Regions from separate parts of the Chromohalobacter sp. 48-RD10 genome, predicted to be linked through region 3. Evidence: riboswitches for the same ligand, from Rfam matches in the RefSeq annotation. Region 3 holds a riboswitch; each other region holds the start of a gene.
The links. Region 3 has a riboswitch for thiamine pyrophosphate ahead of tenA (thiaminase II). Riboswitches for the same ligand answer to the same signal wherever they lie in the genome.

Region 1 (5,823 bases), on a different contig from region 3:
GTGCCATGGCATGAGGCGTCGCATCACGGCGTCGGTGGTGAAGTAGAGCGCGACTCCGAAGGTGACGAGAATCATTAGGGCGGCAAACATCAGATCGACCTGCATGCGTGCGTTGGCATCGAGCATCAAATAACCCAGGCCTTGACTGGAGCCAACCCATTCGCCGATCACAGCACCGATGGGGGCGGCACTGGCGGCCATGCGCATGCCCGATGCCAGCGCCGGTAAGGCGGCGGGCAGTTGGATGCGCAACAGTCGGCGTTGACGGTTGGCTCCCAGTGTCTGGGCCAGGTCCAGCCATCCTTGGGGCGTCTGGCGCAGGCCGTCGTAGCATGTCGAGGCGACCGGGAAGTAAATGATCAACGTGGCCATGACGATTTTCGCGGTCATCCCATAACCTAGCCATAGCATGAGAATAGGCGCGAGGGCGAACAAGGGCACGGCTTGGCTGATCAGCAGTATCGGCAGCAGGGTACGCCGCAATCCGTGAAAGCGCGCCAGGGCTAGCGCGGTACCTAGCCCGCTGATGCACCCGATGAGCAGCCCCGCGACAATCTCGATCACCGTGATACCGGCATGATGCCACAGCAGTTGCTGGTGCGCCGTGAACGCTTGCATGACGGCAAGCGGCGAGGGTAGCACGTAGCCGGGTACGCCGGTGACGACGACGAGCACCTGCCAAAGCCCGAGTAAGGTGATGATTCCCAATAGAGCGGGCCAGAGACGCTTGAATACGCTCATGCAACGCTCTCGTTGGTGTTGGTATGAGGGGCGGAGTGAAGATGCGCCACCAACTGCGATTGCATGCGCTGTATATCGGGTGCGTCGAGGGCGCGAGGACGTTGTCCGCCGGGCACATCGAAGTCGCTCAAAGACGCCGGTTGATTACCGAGTATCAGGATTCGATCGCTCAGGCGCAGGGCTTCGAGTGGATCGTGCGTCACCAATAGCACTGTACGCCCGGCCAGCAGGCGTGCGGCGAGTTCATGCAATTCCAGGCGGGTGATAGCGTCGACGGCGGAAAAAGGCTCGTCCATCAATACCACCGGCGCCTCCTCGAAGAGTGTCCGTGCCAGCGCGACGCGTTGACGCTCTCCGCCGGATAACGTCTTGGGCCACTGCTCGGCTTTGTCGCTGAGGCCGACGTCGTTGAGCAGGGTCATCGCGTGCTGACGTTGTGCCACCGTGGGGCGGCCACGCAGCGCGGGACCGAGCAGGACGTTGTCGATGACCTTGCGCCAGGGCAGCAACTGATCCTGCTGGGCCATCCACGCCAGGCGGCCGGTCAGCGGGCGTTGATCATCGGTGGTGAGGGTCAAGTCATGGGTATCGGGAATGGGCAGGTCGGCGATCATGCGCAGCAAGGAGCTTTTGCCGCTGCCGCTGCGGCCGAGCAGCCCTGTCCAACTGCCTGCGGCGAAGGTGGCCGAAAGGCCATCGAATAGCCATTGCCCTGAAAAGGCAAGCCGCGCCTTGGACAGGGAAAAACCGAGGGACGTCATCAAGGCTCCATGAATGGGGCGAAGGACGTGCCGACGGCACGCTCTGGTATTTCCTCCGCCGGTGCTAACCGGATCAGGTTTCAGGGTTGCGCGTGGCGCTCTCAGCCCATTGCGTGGTGGGCACCCCTATCCAGAGATGGTTATTGTATCCTGATATGGTGGCGACTGCACAGACGTGCCAGGGGCGCCATCTCGCTATCGCTTGGGTTGTCAGGAGTGTGCATGTATCCCGATCCCGCATTGACGCATCGCGTCGAGGTTTTTACCGGCCATGCGCTTGCCCCGTTGCCACTGGCCTGGGATGACAGCGCCAACTGGTTGTGGCGAACGCACGATGAGGCGCCGCAGTTGCTCAAGCTGGCACGCACGCACCCGGCTCATGACCCCTTCTGGCAAGGGGTGGATCGCCTCTTCGGCTTCGATCGCTGGCGCTGCCCCGAGGCGCTGACACGTTTGGCCGGTGCCTTGCCGATACATTTACCGCTTCCGCCATTGCCTTTGACGTATCTGGGCGCGCTACACCAGACGCCGCTCTGGAGTCTGCCCTGGAGCGATGGTATGCCGGCACGGATGGGGGAGGTGTTCGCTGAACTTTTAGGAAGTCAGCTGGGGCACCTGCATCGCGAAACGGTGTCGGGGTGGGGACATCCTTTGGAGGCGGTCTGGATGTTATCGGAGTGGCCGCGACGGGCGCATGATTTTTTGAAGCACCATCCATGTTGCGCCGATTGGCCGACGCCTCCCGATTTTCCCGTCCCGTCACGCGCGGTGTGGTGCCTGCCCGATTTGCGTAGCGATCAATTCCTGTGCGGTGCCACCGGTTGGCTATGGAGTGACTGGGAGGCGCTGGTATGGGCGCCGATCGAGTTCGATCTCTGTGTGGTTGAGCTGCTCATCACGAGATCCGCTGAGAGAGACGCCTTTGTCACTGCTTATCGGCGACAGTCGCCCGATGTCGCGCTTGGCGAATACCGCCGAGGGATGCGTGCTCTTATCTGGGCCATGCGATTACAGGGCGATATCGATTGGCGTATCTTGGAAACGCATCCTGCCTGGCTAATGTAGGTGACAGCATGACGCGTCGGGACATGGCATACTAGGCCCTTGAATTTAGGGAGATAGTCGTTAGTCGTGGATACCATCAATAGCCTTTTTTTGTTTTCGGGGTTTCTAATCGCGCTGAGCATCGTTGCGAGCCGTGTTTCGTCGCGTATCGGTGTGCCGCTGTTGGTGCTGTTCCTGGGGTTGGGCATGATGGCCGGCGAGGAAGGTGTACTGGGCATCGAGTTTGACGACTATTCGCTGGCCTACCTGATCGGGCACCTGGCGTTGGCGATGATTCTCCTCGATGGCGGCCTGCGCACGCGGCTCAAGACGTTCCGTGTGGGGCTCAAGCCGGCACTGTGCCTAGCGACACTGGGGGTCTTCGTGACCAGTGGCCTCGTTGGCCTTTTTGCGACTTGGGTATTCAACCTTTCCTTAGTGGAAGGCCTGCTGGTGGGGGCAATTGTTGGTTCCACGGATGCTGCTGCGGTCTTTTCGATGCTCAGCGGCCAGGGTGTGACGCTCAACGAACGGGTGGGCGCGACGCTCGAGATCGAGTCGGGCACCAACGACCCGATGGCGATCTTCTTGACGATCACCCTGGCCGAAGTACTGGTAAACGGTACCAGCGGCATCGGGCACACCTTAATGACGTTCACCTCGCAGTTCGGGTTGGGCTTGTTGTTCGGTGTCGGGGGCGGCTGGCTAGCGGCCAAGCTGCTGCGCTGGCTCGACCTGGCGTCGGGGCTCTATTCGCTACTGGCGCTGGCGTCGGGCTTTTTCATCTTTGGCTTGACCAGCGCGGCTGGTGGTAGTGGTTTCTTGGCGATTTATCTGGCGGGCTTGATGATCGGCAACCAGCCCGGGCGGCATCTCACGCATATTCTGCCGGTCCACGATGGCTTGGCGTGGCTGAGTCAGATCGGGCTTTTCCTGGTGCTGGGGTTGTTGGTGACACCCAGCGAAATGATCGATTATGCGGTGCCGGGGGCCGTCCTGGCATTGGGCCTGATCTTCGTGGCGCGCCCATTGGCCGTATTGATCTCGCTCAAGCCGTTCTTCAGTTTTCGCTGGCGGGAACTCGGTTTCATTTCCTGGGTGGGCTTGCGCGGTGCAGTGCCTATCGTGCTCGCCATTTTTCCGGTGATCGCCGGGGTCGAGAATGCGACGCTGTATTTCAATGTCGCCTTCTTCGTGGTGCTGATGTCGCTATTGATGCAGGGAGCCTCCCTGGCACGGGTAGCGCGTTGGATGCGCGTCGAGGTGCCGGCCGGCACGACGCCCAATCGCCGCGGCCCGCTGGGCGTGCTGCCGGAAAACGACTATGAAATGTTCGTCTACAAGGTCGAGAACGAAGCGCTCGAGGACGTGCCCATACGCTTGCTGCGTTTCCCGTCAGGGGCCTTGATTTCCGGCCTTTTTCGCAAGCACACCATGCTGCATGCCAAAGGCAGTACGCGACTGAAGCTTGGCGATGTCATTTGCGTCATCGGGCGCAGCGAGGATCTGCCAGCGCTCAATCGCTTGTTCAACGGAGACGCCACGCTCAAGCGTGAACGTGCCTTCTTTGGCACCTTTACGTTGGATGGAGAAGCCGTCATGAGCGACGTGGCGGATGCCTATGGGCTGACCTTAAGCGCCGGTGAACAGAACATGACCCTGGGCGAATTCGTGTCGCTGCGCGTCGGTGGCCATCCCGTGGTAGGGGATGATGTCGACTGGCATGGCTTTCACTGGGTCGTCAATGCGGTGGAAGGTAACCGGGTGACGCGGGTCGGGTTGAGGCTTTATCACTGAACCAGGTACATGAATGCAATAAGCGCACAGCGCGTTATCTTGTTCTACGCTGAGTAGATTGTCTTGTCCTGCGGAGTTTGTCATGTTCATGCCCCAGCGGGGTCTCTATCGTTGTCGCGCTTGTCAGGTTGAAGTATTCATCAAGGCAGCCCGGCGACCGCTGGAAGCAAGGTGCCCGGAATGCGAGGCGTGTGATTTCGAGAGCGTCGAGATGGCCGGCGCGCATCCGCGTGCCAGCGTCGATGAGCTGCTGGCGAAGGCGCTGGAGCGCGAAGGCAGCGACTTACGTGATGGTGGTCCTAGGCACGTTGGAGAAGCGGCGTTTCGCGATATTTAAACGGCCTTTGAAGTATTTCCGTTAGTTGATAAGGAGCCGTTCGCGTGATTCAACGGCACGGTCCCAATGAGTGCGGCCGCGATTTCATCGTCGGTGATATACACGGCCAATTGGCGTTGCTTCATGACAGGTTGAACGCAGTCGGTTTCGACCGACAACGGGATAGACTGTTCAGTGTCGGGGATCTGATCGATCGTGGCGCCGATAGTCTCCAGTGTTTATCTCTCGTCCTCGAATCCTGGTTCTACGCCGTGCGTGGCAATCACGAAATGCTGGCGTATGAAGCGTTGCTGGGCGAGGAAAGAGGCAGTCTAAAAACCCGCGATGCCTGGATGATCAACGGCGGCACTTGGGCGCTGGAGGCGGGGTTGGCCGAGGCGCAGATGCTGCTCCAGCAGTCTTTGCCTTGCATGCCCTATGCGCGCGAAATATCAGTCGCCGGTAAGCGTCTCGGCATTGTCCACGCCGAACCCCCCTTAGACTGGCGGGACATCGTAACGCCTTCGCAGGACCAGCTCTGGGGAAGAACGCGCATCCGGCGTGGCGATGAGACTCCGGTCAGCGGTATCGATGCCGTGGTGGTGGGACACACCATTGTAGAGCGACCCACGTGGCTGGGGAACGTCCACTACATCGACACCGGTGCCTTTACGACAGGAAGACTAACACTCATCGAAGCACGCACGCTGATGAGCGGTATCGAGCCGCGACGTAAGATGTGACATCCCGAAACGAAAACGCCCCGAGATCAGTAGGTTACTGAAACTCGGGGCGTTAAGATGCAATGGCGGAGGGACAGGGATTCGAACCCTGGGAAGGCTACAAACCTTCGCCGGTTTTCAAGACCGGTGCATTCAACCGCTCTGCCATCCCTCCGGCTCACGGCGTTGTATATTACCAGCATTCATCGAGTCGTCAAGACTTTTTGTGCTTTCAATGAGTTAAAACAACGCCAGTGCGTTGAATATCCATCTTGCAGTGGGAACTCAAGCGGGGCATCCTAGGTCTTACCTTATAGTTTTCAGCGCCACCGAGGAGAGAAATCCCATGGCATATCGTACTTCTCAGGTTTCTGATCAGCAGACGCGATCGGAAATAAGTACCAACAAGGTGTTGCGCAACACCTATATGCTCCTGGCCATG
Region 2 (5,823 bases), 190 kb from region 3:
ATCGTAGTGCTTTCTTGTCAGCGTTCTTTACGCTGGTCGGAACGCATGGCCTCCACGTGACCTTTGGTCTGATCTGGATGCTGGTAATGATCGTCCAGCTGTCCACGAAGGGCCTTAACGACAAGACGCGGCCGCGCGTGATGTGCCTGAGCCTGTTCTGGCACTTCCTGGATATCGTGTGGATTTGTGTCTTTACCTTCGTCTATTTGATGGGAGTTTTGTAATGAGCGATGCACATGCTTCCCACGACGGTGGCAACCACGGCAGCGTCAAGTCCTATGTGACTGGTCTGATTTTGTCTATCGTGCTGACGATCATCCCGTTTGGGGTGGTCATGACGGGTGGTTTCAGCAACTTGGCTATTGCCGTGACGATCTCGATCACGGCGATTGCTCAGGTATTGATACAGTTGGTCATGTTCATGCACTTGGACTTCAAGACCGAAGAGGGATGGAACGCAGGGTCCTTCATCTTCACGGCGTTGATCCTGGTCATCCTGGTGGGCGGGTCGCTGTGGATCATGCAGAACCTGCACGTCAACATGATGCTAGGTGGGTGAGTCGCTCGGCGTGATGCTCAAACCCTACGTTTCCATTACCAAGCCGGGCATCATCTTCGGCAACCTGATCTCCGTGGCTGGAGGCTTCTTCCTCGCTTCCCAGGGAAGCGTGGATGGAGCGCTCTTTTTGGCCACAGTCATCGGGATTGCGTTGGTGATCGCGTCCGGGTGCGTGTTCAATAATTATATCGATCGCGATATCGATCGTCTGATGGAGCGCACCCAAGAGCGTGTCACGGTCCAGGGGCTGATTTCACCCGGTATCACGCTGGCATACGGCAGTGTGTTGGGCATTGCAGGTTTCTTGATCCTGGCACTGGGCACCAATGCTTTGGCGACGCTGTTCGCCTTGCTCGGGTTCTTCGTCTATGTCGGGCTTTATAGCCTGTATCTCAAACGACACTCGGTCTATGGCACCCTGGTGGGCAGCTTGTCGGGGGCGGCGCCGCCGGTGGTGGGCTATTGTGCGGTCAGCGGCCAGTTCGATCTTGGCGCGCTGACGCTGCTTTTGATCTTCTGCCTATGGCAGATGCCGCACTCGTATGCTATTGCCATCTTTCGCTATCAGGACTATCGCGCGGCGTCGATCCCGGTTCTGCCGGTTACGCGTGGCGTGAGGGCGGCGAAGCATCATATCTTCTGGTATATCCTGGCGTTCGTGGGCGCGACCTTGATGCTCACGCTGTCTGGCTATGCCGGGTATGGGTATTTCGCTGTGGCAGCAGCAATGGGGCTCTATTGGCTTTTCATGGCGCTTCGTGGTTACCGCACCGGCGATGACCGCGTGTGGGCCAAGAAGGTCTTCATCTTCTCGATTTTCATCATCACGGCGCTCAGCATCATGATGTCGATCGACTTTCAGGTGACGGATACCGAAGTACTGATGACTTCGCTACGCTGATCTCACGCCCCTTGCCCGAAATGAAAAGCCACGCCATGCAGCGTGGCTTTTTTCGTCTCGAGCGCGTGTTTACACCTCGCTATATAAATTGCCCCCCTGCGCGCGGAATTTCCCGGCCTGATCGCGCATGCCGTCGAGGCGTGTTCTTTCGGTCTCGCGCGAATCTTCTTCGCTGCTCCTGCCTGTGGGCCACCGATCCTTGAATACATGATCGCGCACTTCATGGCTGATCTTCATCGAGCAGAACTTGGGCCCGCACATGGAGCAGAAGTGTGCCACCTTGGCCGAGTCCTTGGGCAGCGTCTCGTCGTGATATGTCCGCGCAGTGTCTGGGTCGAGCCCTAGATTGAACTGATCCTCCCAGCGGAACTCGAAACGCGCTTTCGAGAGCGCGTTGTCGCGGCGCTGCGCGGCCGGGTGGCCCTTGGCGAGATCCGCGGCATGCGCGGCGATCTTGTAGGTAATGATGCCGGTCTTGACGTCGTCCTTGTTGGGAAGGCCCAGATGCTCCTTGGGCGTGACGTAGCAGAGCATGGCGCAGCCATACCAGCCAATCATCGCTGCGCCGATACCGGAGGTGATGTGGTCATAGCCCGGCGCAATGTCGGTGGTCAGCGGGCCCAGGGTGTAGAAGGGCGCTTCATCGCAGCATTCGAGCTGCTTGTCCATGTTCTCCTTGATCAATTGCATCGGCACGTGGCCGGGCCCTTCGATCATCACTTGAACGTCATGCTGCCAGGCGATCTTGGTCAGCTCGCCGAGGGTTTCCAGTTCGGCGAACTGCGCGGCATCGTTGGCGTCGGCCACTGAACCGGGGCGTAGGCCATCGCCCAGCGAGAATGCCACGTCGTAGCGCTTGCAGATCTCGCAGATATCTTCGAAGTGGGTGTAGAGGAAGCTCTCTTCATGGTGATAGAGACACCACTTGGCCATGATCGAGCCGCCGCGCGAGACGATGCCGGTGACGCGCTCGACGGTGAGCGGCACGTAGCGCAGCAAGACACCAGCATGAATGGTGAAGTAATCCACACCTTGCTCGGCTTGCTCGATCAGGGTGTCGCGGAAAATATCCCAAGTCAGATCCTCGGCGACGCCCCCGACCTTCTCCAGGGCCTGGTAGATGGGCACGGTGCCGATGGGTACTGGCGCGTTGCGGATGATCCACTCACGCGTTTCGTGGATGTTGGTGCCGGTGGATAGATCCATGATGGTGTCCGCGCCCCAGCGGATGCCCCAGGTCATCTTGTCGACCTCGTCCTCGATGGCCGAACTCACTGCCGAGTTGCCCAGATTGCCGTTGATCTTCACCAGGAAGTTGCGGCCGATGATCATCGGTTCGGTTTCGGGATGGTTGATGTTGCAGGGGATGATGGCGCGGCCGGCGGCGACCTCGTAACGCACGAACTCCGGCGTGATCTCCTCCGGCAGACGTGCGCCTAACCCTTGGCCTGGATGCTGTTGATCGAGGATACGCTCGACCTCGTCGGTGCCCGAGTACTTGGCAGAACGAGCCTGACGGCGCTGATTTTCGCGGATTGCGATGAATTCCATTTCAGGTGTCACGATGCCCTGGCGGGCGTAATGCAACTGGGTGACGCTATGGCCTTTCTTGCCGCGCCGGGGCGTGCGGGTCAGCTCGAAGCGCAACTGAGCGAGCATGGGATCGTTGGCACGGCGTTGGCCGTATTCGGACGTGGGGCCGTCGAGGAATTCAGTGTCGTCGCGCGCCTCGATCCATTGGCGTCTCAGTTCTGTCAGACCCCTGCGCAGATCGATCTTCGCGCCGGGATCGGTATAGGGGCCCGAGGTGTCGTAGACCAGTAGCGGAGGGTTCTCCTCATCCTGGCCGGAAGTGCGGGTCGGTGATAGCGATATCTCGCGGAAAGGCACGCGGATATCCGCGCGTGCGCCTTCTACATATATCTTGCGCGAGCCGGGTAGCGCCTGAATGGCGGCTTCGTCGACGCGGGCGGTGTCGGAAAGGAATTGCGGTGATGTCATATGTGCTCCAGGTCATGACGCAAGTCAGGCCGGCGCACAGCGTAGGCGGGAGAAATAAGCAACGACGGATGATGTCCCGACGCTGCGGACTCCGCTTGATCCCTACGCCGGTACTAGCCGGGTCAGGTTCGTCGGGATCCGCCGTGGCACACGCCTTGTTGGCGAGCGCAGGACGATCTCAGCCGGTTCCACCGGCACCCCGTCAAGCTGTCGTCTAGAGTCTAGCAAGATATCGTCCGAATGAAATCCCCTGTGCGATGCATGGGGCAGGGCACGTCAAATCCTCGTTTGCGTGCTAATGTCCAGAGAGAAGCCAGCAAAGGAGAGTTGAATATGAAGGTTGGATTTATTGGCCTGGGGGCCATGGGACATGGCATGGCGCAGCAGTTGCTCGAGGCGGGGCATGAGGTAACGGTATGGAATCGCTCCCCGGAAGCTGCCGAGACACTCGCCGAGCAGGGTGCGAGGATCGCCAAGACATCGGCCGACGCGGCGCGGTGTGAAGTACTGGTGAGCATGCTGGCGGACGACCAGGCAGCGCATCAGGTGCTGGTCGAGGGCAAGGCCATCGAGGCGATGAAGAAGGGCAGTGTTCACGTCAACATGGCCACGGTGTCGGTGGCTTTCGCGCGTGGCATGGCAGCACTCCACGAGCGCCTGGGCGTGGGCTATATCGCCGCACCGGTGCTGGGGCGGCCGGATGTGGCGGCGGCGGGTAAGCTCAATATCATCGCCGCCGGTGATCCGACGCATATCGAACGGGTCAGGCCTGTACTCGACGCCATGGGCCAGGCTGTCTGGCCCTTGGGAGAATCGCCTGAACGCGCCAGCGTGGCGAAAATCGCCGCCAATTTCATGCTCGCCAGTGCCATCGAGTCGATGGCCGAGGCCTCGACACTGACCCGTGCGTACGGCATCGAGGCCAGCGATTTTCTCGATATTGTCACCAATACGCTGTTTGCCTCCCCGGCCTATAAGGGCTACGGCAAGATGATCGCCGAGGCACGTTTCGAGCCCGCAGGATTCACGATGCGCTTGGGCCACAAGGATGTCGGACTAGCCCTGAGTGCGGGGGACGAGCAAAACGTTGCCTTGCCTTTGGGCAGCGCGGTGCGCGATCGTCTGCTCGACGCCCTGGCCAACGGCGATGGCGAAAAGGACTGGTCGGGGCTCGCCGAGGTGGCCGCGCGCCAGGCGCATCTGGACAAGCGCTAGGGTATTAGTCGATACAATCCGGTATCGCCATCGTCGGCGGTGAAATAAAGCGCGCCGTCGCGGTAGGCGATATCGGCGGGGCGTGCCCAGCGCTCCCCATTTTCCGCCTGGAAGCCGCTGACCAGATCGACCACCTGGCCCTGATGACCATCATCTTCGAGTCGAATGCCGACGATCTTGGGAGGACGGCGTGTAGCACGGCCCCCGGATGCTTGTGTGGCCCAACTGCCATGGATGGCGGTGACCATATCCACTTGCCAGGGGTTGTCATCAGGCAGGAAGGTCAGGCCGATGGGGGCGCTACGCGCGGCAAAGGTCGCCACCGGCGGTGCGAGCGTGTCACGCTTGGCAGGCGGTGCCGAGTCGATGCACTCATCGCGCTGCCATTCGCCTTCATTCCATTGATACCAGGGCATGCCGTAAAAGCGCTCGGCCTCGGCGCGCACCAGCAGTTCGGGCGGTGCTTCGTAACCCCAATGATCGGGGCCGTTGTTGTTGAGGTAGAGAACCCCCTGTGGACTCCAGGCCATGCCGATGGGGTTGCGCAGCCCGCTGACGTAGGGCGTCCATTCGGGTGCCTCGCGCGAGGGATCGAGCGCCATTACCCCGCCTCGCCGATCCTCGAAGGCGAGATCTTTGCTGACGCGTTGCGCCGAGCAGTTGCCTTGAAGGCCGAGCGCGACATAAAGCCTGCCATCGGGACCGACGGATAGCGAGCGCGAGGAATGGCCACTGCCGCCGGGTAAGTCGGCGATGCCCTCGAAATCCATCTCCGAAACGTCCTGTCCCGGCGAATACGCCGTGCGATAGAGTCGGTCGGTGGTCGCCACGTACAAGTAGCCCTCATGAATTACCGCGCTGTGCGGATAACTGGACAGCGGGATCTCTGCATCGACTTCGTCATAGGGTGGTTGCAGGCGATACAGGCGCCCTGCCTGGGAGCCGATGAACATCTCGTCTTCGGGGCCAAAGCTGATCAGCCGAGGTGCGCGTAGCGCGATCCGCTTATCGAGCGTGGCGCCATTGGGCACATTGGCCCGTTCCTCATTGCCGTCAACTTCCACTGGTGTCAGTGCCTGGGCCTGGCCTGAGACGGTCATCATGGCGCCCAGCCAGAGGCTGGCAAGCGCCGGCGCGCGTCGCCTCA
Region 3 (5,823 bases):
AGGCGGTCAAACGCATGACGCCACGGGAGGCGATTCGTAGCTTTTTGACACTGACCGAGAATGAGGACTTCGCGGCGGCTGCGCATATCCTCGATCTCTCCGAGCTGACCCCGACGGAGCAGCGAGAACGAGGGGGCCAGTTGGCCAGGCAACTGGCCGAGGTTCTCAAACGTGGCGAATGGATTAATATTTCCGGCCTCCCTGGGCGCCAGGATGCCGCCATCGAGGATTCCACGGGCCAGCATCCTCAGGCAGGAGAGCCTCGACGGAATCTCAAACTGGCATCGCTCACGGCCCAGGGTGAAACCTATGACATCCGTCTGGGCCGATATCGAGTAGGCGATGAGGCGCCAGTCTGGTTAATCATGCCGGATAGTGTGTCGTCGGTGCCGCTGCTTTACGAGGAATACGGCCCCTTGATGTTTGAGGCTTATATCCCCGAGCGCTTCAAGGCCTCGTTTGGGGTGCTCAGAATCTGGGAGTGGATCGCCATTCCGGTTTTTCTGTTGCTGGTGGGTCTGATGGGGCGGTGGGTCCATCATCTGGTCGGGGTGACAACACGCTGGTTGCCTTCCGGCGCGCCAAGCATCTTCGCCGGTCGAATCAAGGTGCCTGTAGCACTCGTCGTCATGTCATTAGTCACCCAAGCGTTGCTCGACTATGCGGTGTCTTTCTCGGCCGTGGCGACGACGTCCTTCCGGGTGCTGTTGATCGCCATTCTGGCCTGGGGTGGCGGTACGATCGCGCTACGTCTCGTCGATACCCTCATGCTGAATATAACCCGGCATCTCATGGGGCAGATCGATGACACCAAGCCCCAGGACGCACGTAAGTTCCTGACGACACTCTACGCGTTGCGACGCATCATCATCCTGATCACGGTCACCGCTGTTTCGATCTATGTACTGAGTCAGATCCAGCTATTCGAAACGCTGGGGCTATCCCTGATGGCGTCGGCCAGTGTCTTGGCGGTGCTGGTGGGTATTGCCGGCCAGACTGTACTCGGCAATATACTTTCTTCGTTTCAGCTCTCGTTGGCCAAGCCCATACGCATCGGCGACCTGGTGGTCTTCGAAGACCAATGGTGCTATGTGGAGGGTATTTTCTATACCTACATTCGCTTGAGGGTCTGGAACGACCGGCGCTTGATCGTGCCGGTCACGTACTTCGTCTCCAGGCCCTTCGAAAACCTGTCGGTCAAGAGTACCAAGGAGTTCAGAAGCCTGGAACTGATTCTCCACTTGAGCGCTGATATTCAATGCCTCAGGGAGAAGTTTCTGGATTACGCTCAGGAAGAAGATAACGTCATCGAACACCACAAGCTTTCTTGTTACGTGACGGGGCAGACAGAGAGGGCGCAGACGGTCGTTTGCTACCTGATGACGTCGGATCCTTTCGCCGGCTGGGTCGCTGAAATGAATGTGCGGGAGAAATTGATGGCCTTCATTCGGGACAACCACCCCGAGTGGTGGCCGCGTGAGGTGACGGCTATCAGCGAACATGATGTGGCGCTCGGTGAAAGGTCGGGGCGTGCGTCTGGTCACGGCGATGGGACTTCTTGATGAAGACTCGCCACGGTGCTGAGCGCTTTGAGTGGGGTGAGGTCAGCCATGTGTGTGCCAAGTCTAGAATTACCGTTCGGTAATTCTAGTGCCATATATCGTGACTTTCAGCCCTATAATTACTGAGCGGTAATTTCGAAATAACTGGATCGTGCCGATGTGATCGCGTTCCACCGGCAGCGAAACGCGCTGCATAAAGCACGGTGATAAAGTCCAGAAATTTTGCACGCGGGGTGCTCGCTGGCTAATCCCGCAACGCCTTGGATTTCGTAGACCCCCCAAGGATCTATACTGAAGGCATCAAGGAGGTCCTGTTGAGCCGACAGAGATGCACGAAAACGTATTATCAAGCACTTAGATCAAACCTGAACACTGACGCTCGAAAATGACCGACTATACCAAGCTGGTACCTTCACTGCTTTTAGCCAGCATGAGAGAGGCGACGCCACTCGTCCAATGCATCACCAATCATGTGGCGGTGAATTTTTCGGCTAATGTGCTACTGGCGGCAGGAGCTTCCCCCGCCATGGTTCATGCGCCTGAAGAATCCGGTGAGTTTGCCGCGAATGCGGGGGCACTCACTATCAATATCGGCACGTTGTCGCCCACTTCGTTAGAGGGCATGAAAGTCGCCGCACAAAGCGCCAATCAGGCCGCTGTTCCCTGGATACTCGATCCGGTTGCGCATTTTGCGACGGCCTTCCGACGGCAGGCCGTCGCTGATCTGCTTGCATTGCGGCCGACCGTGATTCGCGGCAATGCCTCCGAGATCATATCGCTTGGCGACGGACATAGTGCTGGACAGGGCGTCGATAGCGGCGATTCGGTCGAGCGAGCCGAAGAGGGCGCCAGAGCCCTCGCAAAGGCGCAAGATGCTATCGTCGCCGTGACAGGCGCAACAGATTTTGTGACCGATGGCACGCGCGCGGTACGTATTGCCGGCGGCTCATTCTGGATGTCTAGGGTAACGGCCATGGGATGTGCATTGACTTGTGTTGTCGGTGCTTTTACTGCTGTTGCACCGGATGCACCATTCGATGCCACCGTTGCTGCCCTGACCACGTTTGCCGTTGCTGGGATCGATGCAGCAAAGGAAGTCAGCGGCCCCGGTTCTTTCATAGTGAATTTTGTCGATGCGCTTTATGCACTCGACGCCGATGGCCTCCATGTCGGGGAGGACGAAATAATTAAAGCTTTAACCTCCGCATCACACCATCGCTTTTTGTAAACAGCGAACAGCAAGCTCAGCGCAGCTGTTGAAGAAACGGCCATCGGTTGGCTAATGTATTGACCGTGCTTGACGGGGTGCCGGGCGATCCGGCTGAGAGATGCATAGCGCATCGACCCGTTGAACCTGATCCGGCGAATGCTTGCGTATGCAGGCGGGTACTGGCGTAGGGAATCAAGCGGGCTTATGACAACACATCTGCCTGTCCCTCGTGGTCTCCGGATCTTGCTTGGTAACGACCGGAGACAATCATGGGCTATAGCTTCAACGATCTAAAAAACGCGTGCGCGACTGACTGGCAGGCTTATATCCAGCACGATTTCGTGCGCCGACTAGGCGCCGGTACGCTCGAGCCGGGCGCATTTCGCTATTATCTCCAGCAGGATTACCTGTTCCTTCAGAATTTCGCGCGAGCGTATGCGCTGGCGATCTATAAAAGCCGTAATATGGCGGATTTGCGCCAAGCCTTTGACGGTCTCAAGGCCATCATCGATACCGAGCTGACGCTGCATGTCGACTATTGCCGGGAATGGGGGGTCACCGATCATGAACTGGCTCGGTTATCAGAAGATCGGGCCACCATAGCCTATACACGTTACGTGCTCGATACCGGTAATCGGGGCGATTTACTCGATATGCATGTGGCGCTTGCCCCGTGCCTGGTGGGCTACGGCGAAATCGCCAATGTTCTCAACAGCGAGCCGACAACGGTACGCGCCGCCAACCCCTACGATGCCTGGATCGCCATGTACGAAAGTCGAGAGTTCCAGAGCGCTATGCACAGCGAAATCGAATGGCTGAACGAACGGTTGTCCGGCGTGACTGAACAGCGCTTTGAAGAACTCGTGGGAGTTTTTCGAGATGCGACCCGCCTGGAGATCGACTTTTGGCAAATGGGGATCGACTGGCAATCTCGCAGTCAATAGCGAGATCGGCTCCCTTCACGACTTGCTTTGGCGATGGGGCCCCTGTGGCCAAGGATACAAGCGTCCTCGACGCTGTTGAACCAGCAAGCGTGCTCCGATCAGGGCGGCCATGACGCCGGCACTGGCCCCGACGCTCATCGCCCAGCGTGGTCCGGCGTGATCGGCCAGCCAGCCGACGATGGGGGCGCCGAGAGGGGTGCCCCCCATGGTGATCGCCATGCGCAAGGCCATTACGCGGCCACGCATCATCGGCGTCGTCGAGAGCTGAATCAGCGCATTGGAGGCGGTCATGAAGGTCAGCGCGGCCAGACCCGTCAGCATCAGGGCGGCGGCGAAGAGATATTCGTTGGGAGCGAGCGCCGCCAGACCGCAGCAGACACCGAATCCCAAAGTGGAGAAGCACAACAGCCGTATCTGCGGGCGCTCGCGCTTGGCTGCCAATAGTGCACCCGCGACCGAGCCGACGGCCAAGGATGAGGTCAGCAGGCCGTACTGCCCCGCCTCGCCATGGAAGACGCGCACCGACATGGTGGAAATATAGACCGCGAAGTTGAAGCCGAAGGTGCCGATCATGAAGAGCATCAGCAAGATGGCTTTCAACTCGGGGCGCTGCCAGACATAACGGAAGCCTTCCGTCAGTCCGCCGGCATTATGTCTTGGCCGGGTGACGGGGAGCAGTTCCTCGCGCCGTAGTAAACATAGCGACCCGAGCACGGCGGCGAAAGAAGCCGCGTTGATCATGAAAACCCAACCGCTGCCGACGGCGGCGATCAACAGCCCGGCAACGGCGGGACCGATCATCCGTGCGGCATTGAAGGAGGTCGAGTTGAGGGCCACCGCGTTGGAAAGATGCTTTTCGCCGACCAGATCGTTGACGAAGGTCTGTCGTGCGGGGGCATCGAAGGCCGTGACACAGCCAAGCCCCAGGGCGAAGGCATAGACCTGCCAAAGTGTCACCACGCCGGTGAGAGTAACCAGCCCCAGCCCTACTGCCATTAACCCAAGCAATGCCTGAGTGAGAAGGATCAGTCGGCGGCGGTCGAAATGGTCGGCGGCATAGCCGGTCAGAGGAAGCAGCAGCAACTGTGGGCCGAACTGTAAGGCGATGGTGATGCCTACGGCGCTGGCATCGTGGTCGGTGAGTACGGTCAGAACCAGCCAGTCCTGAGCGATGCGCTGCATCCAGGTGCCGATATTGGAGACCAGGGCGCCGATGGCCCACACTCGGTAATTGTAAAAACGTAGCGAGCGAAAGAGGCGGGTATCGCTCATTTCGTGCGTGGTGGTTGGTCGATGACGTAAGCGCTATAAGTCGAGTTGCAGTGCATGAACATCTCGGATCAGTTGGAAAGATCGGTTGGCGGTTTTAATCCTTTAATGGCCGTTGTACCACGGCCTGGCCTCACGCATGATTCAGACCATGGTGGAAACGCCCCGATTCGATATTCGCGAAGTTAAACCATTCACCCCCGAGTGCCTGAGCCAGCCCATGTCCGATAGTCCGCTAGCGCCTGCCGCCGCCGTACGCGAAACGCTTGAAGCAGCGCCGCGAGAGAAGTTGCCGATGACCTACCAGGACGTTGCCGACACGCTTGGCCTGCAGCCGCCGCGCACCATCCAGCGTGTCGCTCAGGCGTTGGAAGATACGATGCGCGAAGATGCCGCACAGGCCCGACCTTTCATCGCGGCGCTGGTCGTCAGCCGCCGCGCGCCTCACATGCCAGCACGCGGCTTCTTCGAGCTAGCCGTCGAACTGGGGCGTTTTCCCGCCGATAACTCCTTGCATGCTCAGGCGTGGCGGGAGGAATATCAGCGCGTGCTGGCGACGCATAAGTGAATTCCGTTGGCTTTACTTATCCAGAACTCAAGGCGTGTACGACATGACAGATCACAATCACGCACTATCACGGCGCTGGCTGGAAACCGAGACGCATCACTATTGGCTGACGCGAGAGGGCTTGAAGCTGCTCGATTTCCATCGTCAGGCACGCCTGCCGAGCGGCGGTTTTGCGCCGCTGGACGGTGATGGGCGGATTCCTGAAGGTGCCGGCGCCGATACGATGATCACCGGTCGCATGGCGCATAGCTATGGATTGGCGGCGATGCA

Region 1: linked by a shared signal. The riboswitch ahead of OP496_RS03230 (ABC transporter ATP-binding protein) and the one ahead of tenA (thiaminase II) in region 3 are both predicted to bind thiamine pyrophosphate.
Region 2: linked by a shared signal. The riboswitch ahead of thiC (phosphomethylpyrimidine synthase ThiC) and the one ahead of tenA (thiaminase II) in region 3 are both predicted to bind thiamine pyrophosphate.

The regions. Positions count from the first base shown of each region.
Region 1 is NZ_JARANX010000002.1:86,965-92,787, reverse strand. It holds gene OP496_RS03235 (ABC transporter permease) at 1-741, opposite strand, end outside; gene OP496_RS03230 (ABC transporter ATP-binding protein) at 738-1,502, opposite strand; TPP riboswitch at 1,536-1,640, opposite strand; gene OP496_RS03225 (hypothetical protein) at 1,725-2,567, shown strand; gene OP496_RS03220 (potassium/proton antiporter) at 2,634-4,343, shown strand; gene OP496_RS03215 (hypothetical protein) at 4,426-4,680, shown strand; gene OP496_RS03210 (metallophosphoesterase) at 4,725-5,402, shown strand; tRNA gene OP496_RS03205 (tRNA-Ser) at 5,466-5,556, opposite strand; gene OP496_RS03200 (Bax inhibitor-1/YccA family protein) at 5,728-5,823, shown strand, end outside.
Region 2 is NZ_JARANX010000005.1:223,496-229,318, forward strand. It holds gene OP496_RS08395 (cytochrome o ubiquinol oxidase subunit III) at 1-224, shown strand, start outside; gene cyoD (cytochrome o ubiquinol oxidase subunit IV) at 224-559, shown strand; gene cyoE (heme o synthase) at 573-1,460, shown strand; gene thiC (phosphomethylpyrimidine synthase ThiC) at 1,530-3,461, opposite strand; TPP riboswitch at 3,544-3,673, opposite strand; gene OP496_RS08415 (NAD(P)-dependent oxidoreductase) at 3,795-4,676, shown strand; gene OP496_RS08420 (PQQ-dependent sugar dehydrogenase) at 4,673-5,823, opposite strand, start outside.
Region 3 is NZ_JARANX010000005.1:30,500-36,322, forward strand. It holds gene OP496_RS07490 (mechanosensitive ion channel domain-containing protein) at 1-1,562, shown strand, start outside; gene thiM (hydroxyethylthiazole kinase) at 1,948-2,790, shown strand; TPP riboswitch at 2,854-2,961, shown strand; gene tenA (thiaminase II) at 3,042-3,716, shown strand; gene OP496_RS07505 (MFS transporter) at 3,732-4,988, opposite strand; gene OP496_RS07510 (hypothetical protein) at 5,206-5,553, shown strand; gene OP496_RS07515 (AGE family epimerase/isomerase) at 5,597-5,823, shown strand, end outside.